DNA from 4 places in the Aequorivita sp. KMM 9714 genome. Region 1 is predicted to be linked to each of the others. Evidence: riboswitches for the same ligand, from Rfam matches in the RefSeq annotation. Region 1 holds a riboswitch; each other region holds the start of a gene.

What was found. Region 1 has a riboswitch for S-adenosylmethionine ahead of G3A46_RS13185 (hypothetical protein). Riboswitches for the same ligand answer to the same signal wherever they lie in the genome.
Region 2: linked by a shared signal. The riboswitch ahead of G3A46_RS09720 (O-acetylhomoserine aminocarboxypropyltransferase/cysteine synthase family protein) and the one ahead of G3A46_RS13185 (hypothetical protein) in region 1 are both predicted to bind S-adenosylmethionine.
Region 3: linked by a shared signal. The riboswitch ahead of G3A46_RS14370 (hypothetical protein) and the one ahead of G3A46_RS13185 (hypothetical protein) in region 1 are both predicted to bind S-adenosylmethionine.
Region 4: linked by a shared signal. The riboswitch ahead of G3A46_RS02715 (hypothetical protein) and the one ahead of G3A46_RS13185 (hypothetical protein) in region 1 are both predicted to bind S-adenosylmethionine.

What each region holds. Positions count from the first base shown of each region.
Region 1 covers NZ_JAAGRO010000007.1:68,550-71,683, reverse strand. The annotation lists gene G3A46_RS13195 (THUMP domain-containing protein) at 1-455, shown strand, start outside; gene G3A46_RS13190 (glycine zipper family protein) at 679-1,146, opposite strand; SAM-I-IV-variant riboswitch at 1,319-1,414, shown strand; gene G3A46_RS13185 (hypothetical protein) at 1,467-2,114, shown strand; gene G3A46_RS13180 (hypothetical protein) at 2,314-2,682, shown strand; gene G3A46_RS13175 (hypothetical protein) at 2,750-3,134, shown strand, end outside.
Region 2 covers NZ_JAAGRO010000003.1:206,009-209,142, reverse strand. The annotation lists gene G3A46_RS09725 (alpha/beta fold hydrolase) at 1-166, opposite strand, end outside; gene G3A46_RS09720 (O-acetylhomoserine aminocarboxypropyltransferase/cysteine synthase family protein) at 190-1,485, opposite strand; SAM riboswitch class I at 1,602-1,720, opposite strand; gene metK (methionine adenosyltransferase) at 2,083-3,134, shown strand, end outside.
Region 3 covers NZ_JAAGRO010000004.1:110,066-113,199, forward strand. The annotation lists gene G3A46_RS10750 (two-component regulator propeller domain-containing protein) at 1-262, opposite strand, end outside; tRNA gene G3A46_RS10755 (tRNA-Ser) at 478-562, shown strand; SAM-I-IV-variant riboswitch at 1,144-1,241, shown strand; gene G3A46_RS14370 (hypothetical protein) at 1,410-2,231, shown strand; gene G3A46_RS10765 (hypothetical protein) at 2,249-2,689, shown strand; gene G3A46_RS10770 (DUF6557 family protein) at 2,759-3,134, shown strand, end outside.
Region 4 covers NZ_JAAGRO010000001.1:603,638-606,771, forward strand. The annotation lists gene rseP (RIP metalloprotease RseP) at 1-371, shown strand, start outside; tRNA gene G3A46_RS02705 (tRNA-Asn) at 534-607, shown strand; gene G3A46_RS02710 (GIY-YIG nuclease family protein) at 653-814, shown strand; gene G3A46_RS02715 (hypothetical protein) at 780-1,130, opposite strand; SAM-I-IV-variant riboswitch at 1,318-1,414, opposite strand; gene G3A46_RS02720 (enoyl-CoA hydratase-related protein) at 1,549-2,331, opposite strand; gene G3A46_RS02725 (ATP-binding protein) at 2,493-3,134, opposite strand, start outside.

The DNA of each region.
Region 1 (3,134 bases):
ATGTAGATTTATATGAGAAAATAGAAGAAGCAGCTCTTAAAAAAGTTCGTGATTTCCCTCATAAAATTTATGGTTTCGATTCTGATCCTGTTGCTGTTCATAAATCTAAGGAGAATATAAAAAGTGCAAATCTTCAAGATTTTATTGAGGTAAGACAACAAGATTTTTTTGAAAGTGAAAAGCAAGGAGAAAAGTCGTTGTATATGGTTTTCAATCCGCCTTATGACGAAAGAATATCTGTAAATGACGTTCAGGAGTTTTATAGCTCTATCGGGAATACATTAAAGCGTGGCTATCCTGGAACTCAGGCTTGGATGATCACTTCAAATATGGAAGCACTTAAATTTGTTGGACTTCGTCCTTCGAGAAAAATTAAGTTGTTCAACGGGAAATTAGAGTCTAAACTTGTGCGTTATGAAATGTATGAAGGAAGTAGAAAAGCTTCTAAGCAGTAATTTTTTAGATCAATTTCTTATTCAGGAAAATCTGCCGTCATAAAAATTTTGTTTATTTCTAATATATCGACTCGGTGATTATTAGAGAAATCGGTTATTGGCTTAGGAATAAGTTGATGAAAGGAATATCTATTGAATACGTTTTGCTAATCACTTCTTAACTCTATTTGGAGTTGTTTGTGTTACTTTCTTAGATACTCAATAGGATTTGCAAGAGACACTATTAAATTACTTTTCCTTGCCTTTTAGCTTCAGCATCTTTTCTTGCGCCTATTATCATTCCAAGTACCATTCCAACTCCAGCTCCAATAGACAATCCAATGCTTGTTCCTAGACCAGCGCCAATTGCTGTGCCTATAGAAATACCAATTCCTGTTCCAAATATCATCCCATAAACCATCCAGATTTCAGTGTAGTATTTCGCTGTTGTGAATGAGAATTCATTTTTTAGAAATGCTATAAACTCAGATAGTTTTTGTTTGTAGAATTTTTTTCTGTTTTCCGTGACTGTATTTAGATTCAATGAAGAGAGTTTGTCTTCTATTAACTGAGATTGGGTTTCAGTTAAATCTCTATTTTTCAATGATGATAAGGTATGAATAAAACAGTGATAAACTTTTTTTTCAGATTTTTTGTCCGTTTGAGATAGTAGCGATTTTAGTAATTCAGAAGCCTTGTTTATATCCATCATACATTATAAGTCGTTGAATTTGTTTTATTGTTACACCGGTTTTCCATTTGCTGGGTTTGTTTTAATTGGTTACAACGGCTGAACCTCAAGGATTTATTAAAAAAAAGTTTCACTGTCTATTGCGAAAATCATAATTTATTCTTGTATTATTTAAAAATAAATTGTATTTATGCAGTATCATTACGAGTTTCTTAATTGAAACAGCAACCTGCCTAAACAGGCGAAGGTGCTAAAACGATGAGCCGGTCCAGGAAAAATATGTTATCCTACACATTTCATTTGTTTTTTTGTAATGGTTTAATTTTTTAATTAAATCTATTATGGAACATCTTTTATCAAGCAGAAGAGAGAGAGAACTGCATATCTCAAACTTCTTAGAAGTTTTTGAAAACTTGTCTGATGAAGAACTCATAGACAGTTACAAAAGTGCGCTTACAGCAAATATTGAGGGCGTACATTTACAAGCTTTACATATAATAGCTTTAGATTTAGCTATTATCAAGCGATTTAAAAAGCCCCTGATTGAATTAAAAGACATTACCTTAAGCATTAATGAAGGCTTTGAAATTCCAAATTTAAGCCTAGAAATAAAAGACCCAAAAATTCAAATCGCTAAAGAATTAAAGGATCAATCAGCTACCCAAACTGATACTGAATCTCAGGTAATTATTCATATCGATTTAGGTCCATATCGTGATGTTCAAAGATTGCGAATTTGGAATAACACTTACTTAAAATGCCATCAGACTGCAAGGAAGTCTAAAATGCTATTTAGTGAAAATATCGCAGTATATCCTAACTGGTGTTTTGTTAAGCCTGGGACAATTTTCTCGTTCACTTTAATCTTCGAAAATCTTCCTAAAGACTGTCTCGCTTTTGATTTAATTGAAGATATACCAGAAATGGGTGGTTTCTTTTTCAAAGGAATAAGGAGGAACAATTCGAACGTTTATCATTTACGGATGTAGGAAAGTTTAAACAACTTATAGCAGACTTAAAATATACGAGATGTTTTAAAGCAATTTAGATTGCGATATACTAATCAAATCGCCTACCCTAAACAAGAAGTTTATAAATACTTTTCAATTATATAATCTATGAAAAGGGTATTACAATAAAAAAGTATTCATCAACTAACATCTCCACAACTTATAATTAATTAAGAATATGAATTCCACTAAAGTTAAATTAAGCAATTCGAAAACCTCACAACAAATTGGTGTGATTGTTTCTTCTATAGAAAAAGATTTCATTGATGTATCAGAAATCATTACACAAGATAGATTTCCTTATTTGTTATGCTTACCGGCTGAGAATGTCGTGGCTTTATTAGATTTCACCAATGTATCACCCTATGAGATTTGGTATTTTGATGAAGAATTTAAATTCTCTGGAAAAGGATTTAGTTTGATTTCGAGTAAAGGTTCTTTTAGAATTCAAACTCGTGCTAAGTATATTGTATTGTGGAATAGAGAAAGCCAGTATTATAAAAAGTATGGGGCATTTAAATGTGATGAAATTAGTTTGATGGAATAAACTTGAATTTATGAGAAATAATAATAATACATTGGAAAACAGGCAAGAGTTTCTAGATAACGACCAGATGCCCATCGTCTTTTCAAGTCTAATAATAAATGTAGCGTCGGTCAATAAGAAGTTTGGAACATTGAAAGATTTTATGACAAAGTTTGATTTAAATGGACAGACTAATGGGAAACTATTAATTGTAGCTGAGATGGTCTCTCCACCTTACAACCTTATACAAATTGTTGAAAATCGGCTTCGCCCTTTGGGTTTTGTAAATAAACGGGATTATGTATTTGCTGATGAAGAGTTAATACATGGTGCTGGAGATACATATACACCTCACCTTAATCAGCCTCACCCTACTTGTAAAAATATTCCTTGGTTAGGCAGTTTAATTAATGCTGATGGGAACTTCGTCTGGTATAAGGAAAAGGTTGAGAAGGAGGTTCGAGAGATTGATT
Region 2 (3,134 bases), on a different contig from region 1:
TTTCACCACATACATTGCTGTTTCCAGTTAGCGCGTGAGTTACCAAAACAATTGGAGCTGAGCCTAATTCCTTCCCAAAAACCTGATAGGTTAAGGGAAGGTTTTTTAAGCACAAACCACTTTGTGTAGTGTATTCTTTTATTTTTAGCTGTGTGAGTTGAGACATTATCTTAGCTATAAGAAGATTATTTAAACCAATTGCTCTTTAAAAACTTCCTGAAACGCTTGTTCTAAATCAGCTTTTAGATCTTCTATATTTTCCAATCCCACGGAAAGTCTAATTAAATCTTGAGACACGCCAGATGAGGCTTGATCTACTTCATTTAATTGTTGGTGAGTGGTACTTGCAGGATGTATAATTAAAGATTTTGTATCGCCAATATTTGCTAAAAGTGAAAAAACTTTTACGCTATCAACTACTTTTTTAGCACTTTCATATCCGCCTTTTACACCAAAAGTTACAAGTCCGCTTTGCCCTACTGGAAGATACTTTTGAGCTAAATTATAATACTTGTTATCTTCCAAACCTGGGTAATTTACCCAAGCTACTTCCTTTCTATTTTGTAACCATTTAGCAAAATTCAGTGCATTTTCACTGTGCTTTTTTATTCTGATTTCTAAGGTTTCTAACCCTTGTAAAATTTGAAAAGCACTAAACGGACTCAACGCTGCACCAAAATCGCGAAGACCTTCTAGTCTAACTTTAGCAATAAAAGCAGCTTCTTTTAAAACATCAGCGTAAATCAATCCGTGGTATCCTGCAGATGGCTCAGTAAATTCTGGAAATTTACCATTGGTCCAATCAAAGTTACCAGCGTCGATTATAACCCCTCCAAGAGTTGTCCCGTTTCCGTTTATGTATTTCGTAAGTGAATGGATTACAATGTTTGCTCCGTATTCAATCGGTCGCAATAAGGCTGGGGAAGCAACGGTATTATCAACAATCAGCGGGATTTTATGCTCTCTAGCTTCAGCAGCAATAACTTCGATATCTAATACATCCAACTTTGGATTTCCTACAGATTCGATAAATATTACTCTCGTATTTTCCTTAACGGCATTTCCAAAATTCTCAGGATTTGATGCATCTACAAAAGTTGTTGTAATTCCTAACCGCGGTAAGGTTACATTCAGCAAATTAAAGGTTCCACCATACAAACTACTGGAAGCCACTATATGATCGCCAGCACGAAGCAGCGTCAACAATGCTGTAGAAACAGCAGCTGCACCAGAAGCTGTTGTAACTGCACCAATACCGCCTTCCAAAGCTGCTAATCGTTTTTCCAAGACATCGCAAGTTGGGTTGTTTAGACGAGAATAAATATATCCTGTCTCAGAGAGATTAAAAAGATTTGCCGCATGGTCTGTATCTCTAAAAACGTAGCTGGTAGTTTGGTAAATTGGGACTGCTCTAGTTCCACCGTTTGCAATTACATCATGTCCTGCGTGCAACAAGTTTGTTGCGAAATTGTGTTTTGCACTCATTTTTCTAATTTTTTGAGTTAATAAATAGATTAAACCAATCCCGAAATAAATTCGGGACAATAGAAAAATGTTAAAAAGAATAAATGAAAAGCAGCTTCAGAAAAGAAACTGACTTGTCGTTATCTATCTTCAATCCTAATAATTCGGGATCGTTGTAGAATGTAGCACCTTCATTCCGGAGAAAGGGTTGCTAAGGCGTCATAGGGTCTATTCCCTCGGCCTTTCTTGATAACATTTCAATAAAAGTTTGAACTTTGTGTGTGCAAATATAGGGGCGGAAAAAATTAATAACCTAATTTTTTGTCAAAAATTTTTAAAACAAATCTTCAGTTCATTTTAATTCTATACTTTTGCAGCAGATAATTTAAGAGGAAAGATTTGACTGATTGCAACCTCCCTAAAAAATGCTAAAGGCAGTGAGAACTTCCCAAGGTCGCGACCCGTCAAATCTTCTTTTTAAATAAAAATGACTTAAGACTATAAAATATAGGACTTTAGGCTATTCACATAATTATTAGTCGTACGCCATCAGGCAAGTCTTAAAATATTTTATTCCAGGTCGTTTTTAATATTTTTTTAAAAATTCAAATATAGATTATGGCTTATTTATTTACATCAGAAAGTGTTTCTGAAGGACATCCAGACAAAGTTGCAGATCAAATTAGTGATGCGCTTTTAGATAATTTTTTAGCTTTCGACCCCGAAAGTAAAGTTGCTTGTGAAACCTTAGTTACCACCGGACAGGTTGTTCTTGCTGGTGAAGTAAAAAGCAATACTTACCTAGATGTACAAACTATTGCTCGTGATGTAATTAATAAGATTGGTTACACAAAAGGCGCTTATAAATTCAGTGGAGATTCTTGTGGGGTTATTTCTTTAATTCACGAACAATCCCAAGATATTAACCAAGGTGTAGATCGCGAAAATAAAGAGGAACAAGGTGCAGGAGACCAAGGAATGATGTTTGGCTATGCTACTAAAGAAACAGAAAATTATATGCCATTGGCATTAGATATCTCACACAAAATAATGTATGAATTGGCAGCGCTTAGGAGAGAAGAGGACGAAATAAAATATTTGCGTCCCGATTCAAAAAGCCAGGTTACAATTGAATATAGCGATGACAATATTCCTCAAAAAATTGTTACAATTGTTGTTTCTACACAGCACGACGACTTTGATGAGGACGACAAGGTTATGCTCAAAAAAATTGAAAATGACGTAAAGAAAATTCTTATTCCTCGCGTTAAAAAGCAATTCCCTGAGCACGTTCAAAAATTATTTAATGATGATATTACTTATCATATTAATCCAACTGGAAAATTTGTTATTGGTGGACCACACGGAGATACAGGCTTAACAGGAAGAAAAATAATCGTTGATACCTACGGTGGAAAAGGTGCTCACGGTGGTGGTGCTTTCAGCGGAAAAGACCCGAGTAAAGTTGATAGAAGTGCAGCCTATGCGGCTAGACATATTGCTAAAAACCTTGTTGCTGCAGGTGTAGCTGATGAGATTTTGGTACAGGTAAGTTATGCTATTGGTGTAGTAGAACCTACTTCAATTTTAGTAAACACTTACAACTCTAAAAACGTAGATCTTACTGATGGTGAGATTGCTGAAAAAGTTGCAAAGATTTTCGACATGCG
Region 3 (3,134 bases), on a different contig from region 1:
TTTTCCCCAATTTACTATAGGTTGCACGAGTTACATCTTCAAATTGAATATCATAATGAGTAAAGTCGCGTCCATCGTATTTATTGAGTCCGTCTTGAGTTGCAAACCAGATATACCCAGTACTGTCTTGCGCTATACTTACCACACTATTTTGCGATAAACCATGTTCTACGGTAAGTTCTCTAAAAGCCACTTGCTTTTTACTCTGCGGAAAGACAAAGTTTGTCAAGAATAATGTGACAATTAGCGTAAAAACCTTCATTTGGCATATTTAGTTCTTTAAAGTTAATGAAAAAATTACTGCGCTGTTGTTTATGCAAGGTTCTTATTTTCAAATTGTTGCAAAGCCTTTTATTTCGCTGCATTACTGAGCTAAAATTTTAACAAATAAAAACTTTAAAAAATGAATAGGATATTTAAAAAAGCTTTTTATATTTGCAGTCTCGTAAGCAAAACGCTTATGAAACGCATACCACAGGAGAAATGGCAGAGTGGTCGAATGCGGCAGTCTTGAAAACTGTTGAGGGTCACACCTCCGGGGGTTCGAATCCCTCTTTCTCCGCAAAAGGAAACCCACAACTTTTTAGTTGTGGGTTTTTTATTTATTGCAACGACTCAAGCCCCTTCGGCTTGACAGGAGTGGAAATAAATAAAAAACCTAGCATCGCCTTTTTCTGGCTATGCGTGGGTTTCTATGGTTGTTCAAGATTTCTTTTTGGGATCAAATTAATAATCCCTCTTTCTCCGCAAAAAGCCCCATAAACATTAAGTTTACGGGCTTTGTTTTTTTGGAGTAATTTGGAGTCACGCCCAATTGTTGTGTTTATGACTCATAGAATAGTCTACTGAGTCTCACTTTTCTTCAAAAGTATCATTGCGGGAACTTCCTTTTTTGATGTTAAACCCAACAACAAATCTTACCCCATATATCCGAAATACATTTTTAGGTTGAAATCACAATTTTATAAATTACAAAACTTGTCTCCTCCCCTAAAATTTTCAAATTTCAACTTTCCTTTATAAAGCTCTAATTCTTCAATAATTATAATCCCCTTTAATACAGAATCGCCTTGAAATGTCATTAAGTTTTGAGTAGAATTTAGGTTTTAACCTTTCATTTACGCTTATTTTTCATTATATTCGTGATATCATTACGAATCACTTTTAAGTGATAGCAACCCGCCTAAACAGGCAAAGGTGCTTAAACAATGAGCCTACTTTTAGGAACAATATGTTTTACCCTTTTTACAAAAATTTACCGAATTGACTTAATGTGTTTTTTAAAACTAAAAACGCTAAATGACTTAATTTCAAACTTCACAATTTCAAGCTAGGAAACAATTGTGTAAGTGTTGGATAGGCATGACCAATACAAATATTGAACTACATATTAATCTTAAATACTTTCTATGAAAACACCTACTATCGGAAAAATTTTAAATGAGTACCACGAATTTTTGACAGAATATGAAATAAAAAAAGTGAGAGAGGTTCAAAAACAACCCTCCAACTTCGATACGCAAGTTGAAAATTTAAAATCTGCATTATTCTCAGAGGAATGGGATTTTATGACAAGAGAAATTGCAGATGAAGGCAACCCAATGTCTCAAGAATACACAGACAGAGTAAACAAAAAAAGAGCAGCCTTTGGGGTCACTCCAATAAACGAAGCTGGCTGTTCCACCGATAAATCATCCGATTACTTCTGTGAAGAAGTTGTACGACAAACCAAAAACTACACAGAATATCACAATCATAAAAAGAATAAAACCAAACAAGTCGTTTTTGTTGATATGGATAATGTATTGGTAGATTTCAAATCTGGAATTGACAAAATTTCGGAAGAAGACAAAAAGAAATATGCGGGAAACTTAGACGAGGTGCCTGGTATTTTTTCTCTAATGGAACCTTATGAAGGCGCTATTGAAGGGTATAAATGGCTTTCCGAAAATTTTGACACCTACATACTTTCTACTGCTCCTTGGGAAAACCCATCTGCTTGGTCGGATAAACTACTGTGGGTAAAAAAACACTTACCTGAAGTTGCTTACAAACGATTAATCCTTTCACATAATAAACAGCTAGCTAAGGGGGATTTTCTAATTGACGACAGAAAAGCAAATGGAGCGGGAGAATTTAAAGGTAAACATATTCACTTTGGTCCAGAAGGAAAAGATTTTGCCGATTGGAAAACAGTTGTTACTTATATGAAGAGCCTTACTATCACATAATATCAGATAAAATCAACTTGGGCTTAGAACTTAAAATCATTGAAGATTTATTGATTAAAGAGAAAATTGACTCCAATCTGGTTTCGATAATTCTTGAATATGCATCTATCAAACAAAAACTCAATTCATCGGATGATCAATCTTGGTATTTTAAAAAAGGTAGTAGTGGATTAAATGCTAAGCTACACTCACTAAACACTGAATACGAAAGCATTAAAACGCTATTTAATGCGAAATCAACCGATTATTTTATTCAACTAATCAATAAGAATAACTCGTTTATATCAAAGTTTGATCAAAATTCTATGAACGCTGTGGCTTACACAAGTATTGGTTTCCTTAAAAGTCAGAATAAATTTTATAATGATTTAATATTCTTAAAAAGTAAAACAAAATCTCTACTGCCATTGGAGCATTATTTACAAAATCTAGAAGATTTAATTGAAATAATGGATTAATTAGTTGTTCAAAGTAAAGCGAACTATTAATTTTCGTTCTAGTTATGAAGATATAATAAAAACAAAATAATGACTTTTAAAGACCTCGTACAAAACAATTCTTGGAGCAATATTCAAAACGTTTTCTTAGAAGTTTATCCCGAAGCTGAAGAGAATATGGAAGGATACAAAATTGTATTCGAAAAACTGCAAACAATGAAGCCTGAGAAAATAGATATGTCTATTATTATAAAAGCTGAAATTGATGAAGATGAAAAATACTTTGATGTATCTGGACTATATAACAATCCTAAAACTGAAGAAGAGAAATATTCCCAAGGCATAGAGTTTACGCCTTGGCGCCAATGGCTAGGTATGGAAATTAATCTCGAGAGTTTAAACCATTTCTCAGAAACAGAGATTATCGTTCATTGTCTTTATGAAATGACTTTCGCTGGATTTTCTG
Region 4 (3,134 bases), on a different contig from region 1:
TTGGCGGTTTTGGTTATGGTTACAATACGCTGAAGGATTATGCATCGCAATTTAAATATGTATTCACTAAGAAAGGAGCTACTAAGGTTGGAGGTTTTGGAGCCATTGGTAACCTTTTCCCAGAAGCTTGGGATTGGGTGAGGTTTTGGGAAACAACCGCGCTTATATCTATTATATTAGCGTTTATGAACATTCTACCTATTCCTGCTTTGGATGGAGGTCACGTAATGTTTTTATTATATGAAATGATTTCAGGCAGAAAACCTAATGATAAGTTTATGGAGTATGCTCAAATGGTTGGATTTTTCATATTAATTGCTTTGGTTCTTTTCGCCAATGGAAATGACATATATCGCTGGTTATTTGAATAATAGAAACCTGCAAGTTTAAGCAGAAAGATAAAAAAGTTAAAATTTTTAAATTTTTTTATTTTTTTATTTTGATGAATGTAAAAAAGGCTTATATTTGCACCCGCCTACGCAATCTAAGAGATTGTATTAGCAAGCAAAAGCTGGCAAAGGCAAGACATAAATTCCTCTTTAGCTCAGTTGGTTAGAGCATCTGACTGTTAATCAGAGGGTCCTTGGTTCGAGCCCAAGAAGAGGAGCAAACAAACCCAGACAACCGTCTGGGTTTTTTGTTTTATACTGTTATGGAATATTGTGTTTACATCTTGCATTCAGATAGCCTATCAAGGTTTTACATTGGCTATACTTCAAACCTTGATTTACGGATAGCTTTTCACGAAAATCCTGAAACTCGAAAATTCACTTATAATGCTAAAGATCTCTGTACTTTGGCGAGTTTTTTATAATCGCAATACAGAAATTCTTAGATGTTTCATCTGGGTTATATCCATTTTCAGTAAGTGGACTAACACCTAATGAGGTTCTTTTTTTATTCATTTTATCGGTGTATTCTTGTCTCATTGGGTTTTTTCCATTGGCTCTATCCGATTTGTCCCAACTTGAATCGTAAATCCAATCGGTCTCTTCGTGAAATAATAAACCTTGAAGCTTTTCAGGATCTGTATTTCCACTTATATAAAAATCAAATACTTTTACGTAAGTAGATTCCTTTAAAAGGTGTTTGTGCTCGTTAAGCAATTCATTGAATGTAATGTTAGTCATATAAAATATATTTAGGTTAATAATTATTCATTTCTATAAATAATCTCACAGGTCAAAATTTTGCGTTGTTTATATTTCGCAAACTTTTAATCTAATTTTCGGTCAGAACTTGTCAGTTTTGAACTCGTTATTCGTTGCGTTTTTAGGAGTCTAAAAACACTTAATATTTAAAATTGTAATAAATGGGCTGAAAACATTTTTTTCCTAGAAGTAGGCTCATTTCTTTAGCACCTTCGCCTGTTTTGGCAGGTTGCTATCACTTAGTGTGATTCTTAATGAGAGTTATAAATATAAGAAAATTAAATTATTTTTCCTAAGAAAAGTGTGGGGTTTTTCAATTAAACATGTGGTAAGTCCTTGTAAAAAACATAAAGCCCAGCAGTAATGCTAGGCTTTAAACTAAATATCTTACTTGGTATTATTTACCTGGAAAATTTGCTTTTCTCTTATTAAGAAATGCCTGTGTTCCTTCTTTAAAGTCTTCGGTACCAAAGCAGTTTCCGAATTCTTCAATTTCAACATTAAATCCGTTAACGCCGTCTTCGTAATTAGCGTTTATCGCTTTTATAGCCGATTTGATTGCAACAGAGGAGTTTTTCATAATTTTCCCAGCAATCTTTTCAGTAGTTTCAATTAACGCCTCAGGAGTAGTTACTTGATTTACTAATCCGTACTGCAAGGCTTGGTTAGCATCAATCATTCCCGCTGTCATAATCATTTCCATAGCACGACCTTTACCAACTAGTTGAGGAAGGCGTTGCGTACCTCCATATCCAGGAATTACACCTAGTGAAACTTCTGGTAATCCCATTTTAGCATTGTCTGAAGCTATACGGAAGTGAGCTGCCATAGCTAATTCTAGTCCGCCACCAAGAGCAAAACCATTAACAGCTGCTATTACAGGAGTAGTTAGGTTTGCAACAAAGTCGAAAAGTAATTCTTGTCCCTTAGCGGCAAGGTTTCCCCCTTCTGCTACCGAAAAATCTGCAAACTCACTAATATCTGCACCTGCTACGAAAGCTTTCTCACCACTACCAGTAACAATAATCACTTTCGTCTCTGAAGATTCATCTGCTTCTTTAAAAGCAGTGTGAAGTTCTTGTATAGTTTCACGGTTTAACGCGTTTAACTTTGATGGACGATTAATTGTGATGGTAGTAATCCCATTATCAGTTTCTGAAAGTATGTTTTGATAGCTCATTTTATATTTTTTTAGATAATCTTTTTTCTTTTTTACACTAACTTTTTTCAGTTTAAGATCTCGATTCTATTAGTTTCGGATGCCAGTCTGTATGGAATTTTATTTCGGCGACAGCTAGAACTTACGTTTATAAAAGTTGTTACCACAAAGCTACTAAAAACCTATTGCATTGTTGGGAATGAAACTTCAAAAGTGGTCTTGTCTGAAGTCGAAGTTAGCGATATTGTTCCGCCGTATCTCTCAACTATATTTTTCACCATACCTAAGCCAAGTCCCATCCCGCTAGATTTAGTGGTAAATTGCGGTTCAAAAATTCTTTCTTTGTTTTCGTCTGGTACGCCAATTCCATTGTCTGTAACGCGTATATGTACGAAAGCTTCTTTAGCTATTACTTCCACGTCAATTCGTGGTTCTTCAGGGTTTTTCTGCTCAATAGATTGAATACTGTTTTTAACCAAATTGGTAACCACCCTAACTAGCTGGGTTCTGTCGAATAGTACGCGAACTTCTTCTTCTTCTGAAAAGAAATATATATAATCTTCAGTAAAAATCTCTAAGGCTAATTTTGTGATTTTAACTACGTTTAAAGTTTCATCTTGCTGCGCTGGCATCTTTGCATAGGTTGAAAAAGCCGAAGAAATGGAGCTCAAAGTGTCTATTTGCTGAAGCATGGTGTTGGTGTACTCAGCAATTTTTTGTTCAATATCTGGGTCGTTACGATCAAATTTTCGTTCAAAACTTTGAACTGTAAGTCGCATAGGGGTAAGCGGATTTTTAATTTCGTGTGCTACTTGCTTTGCCAT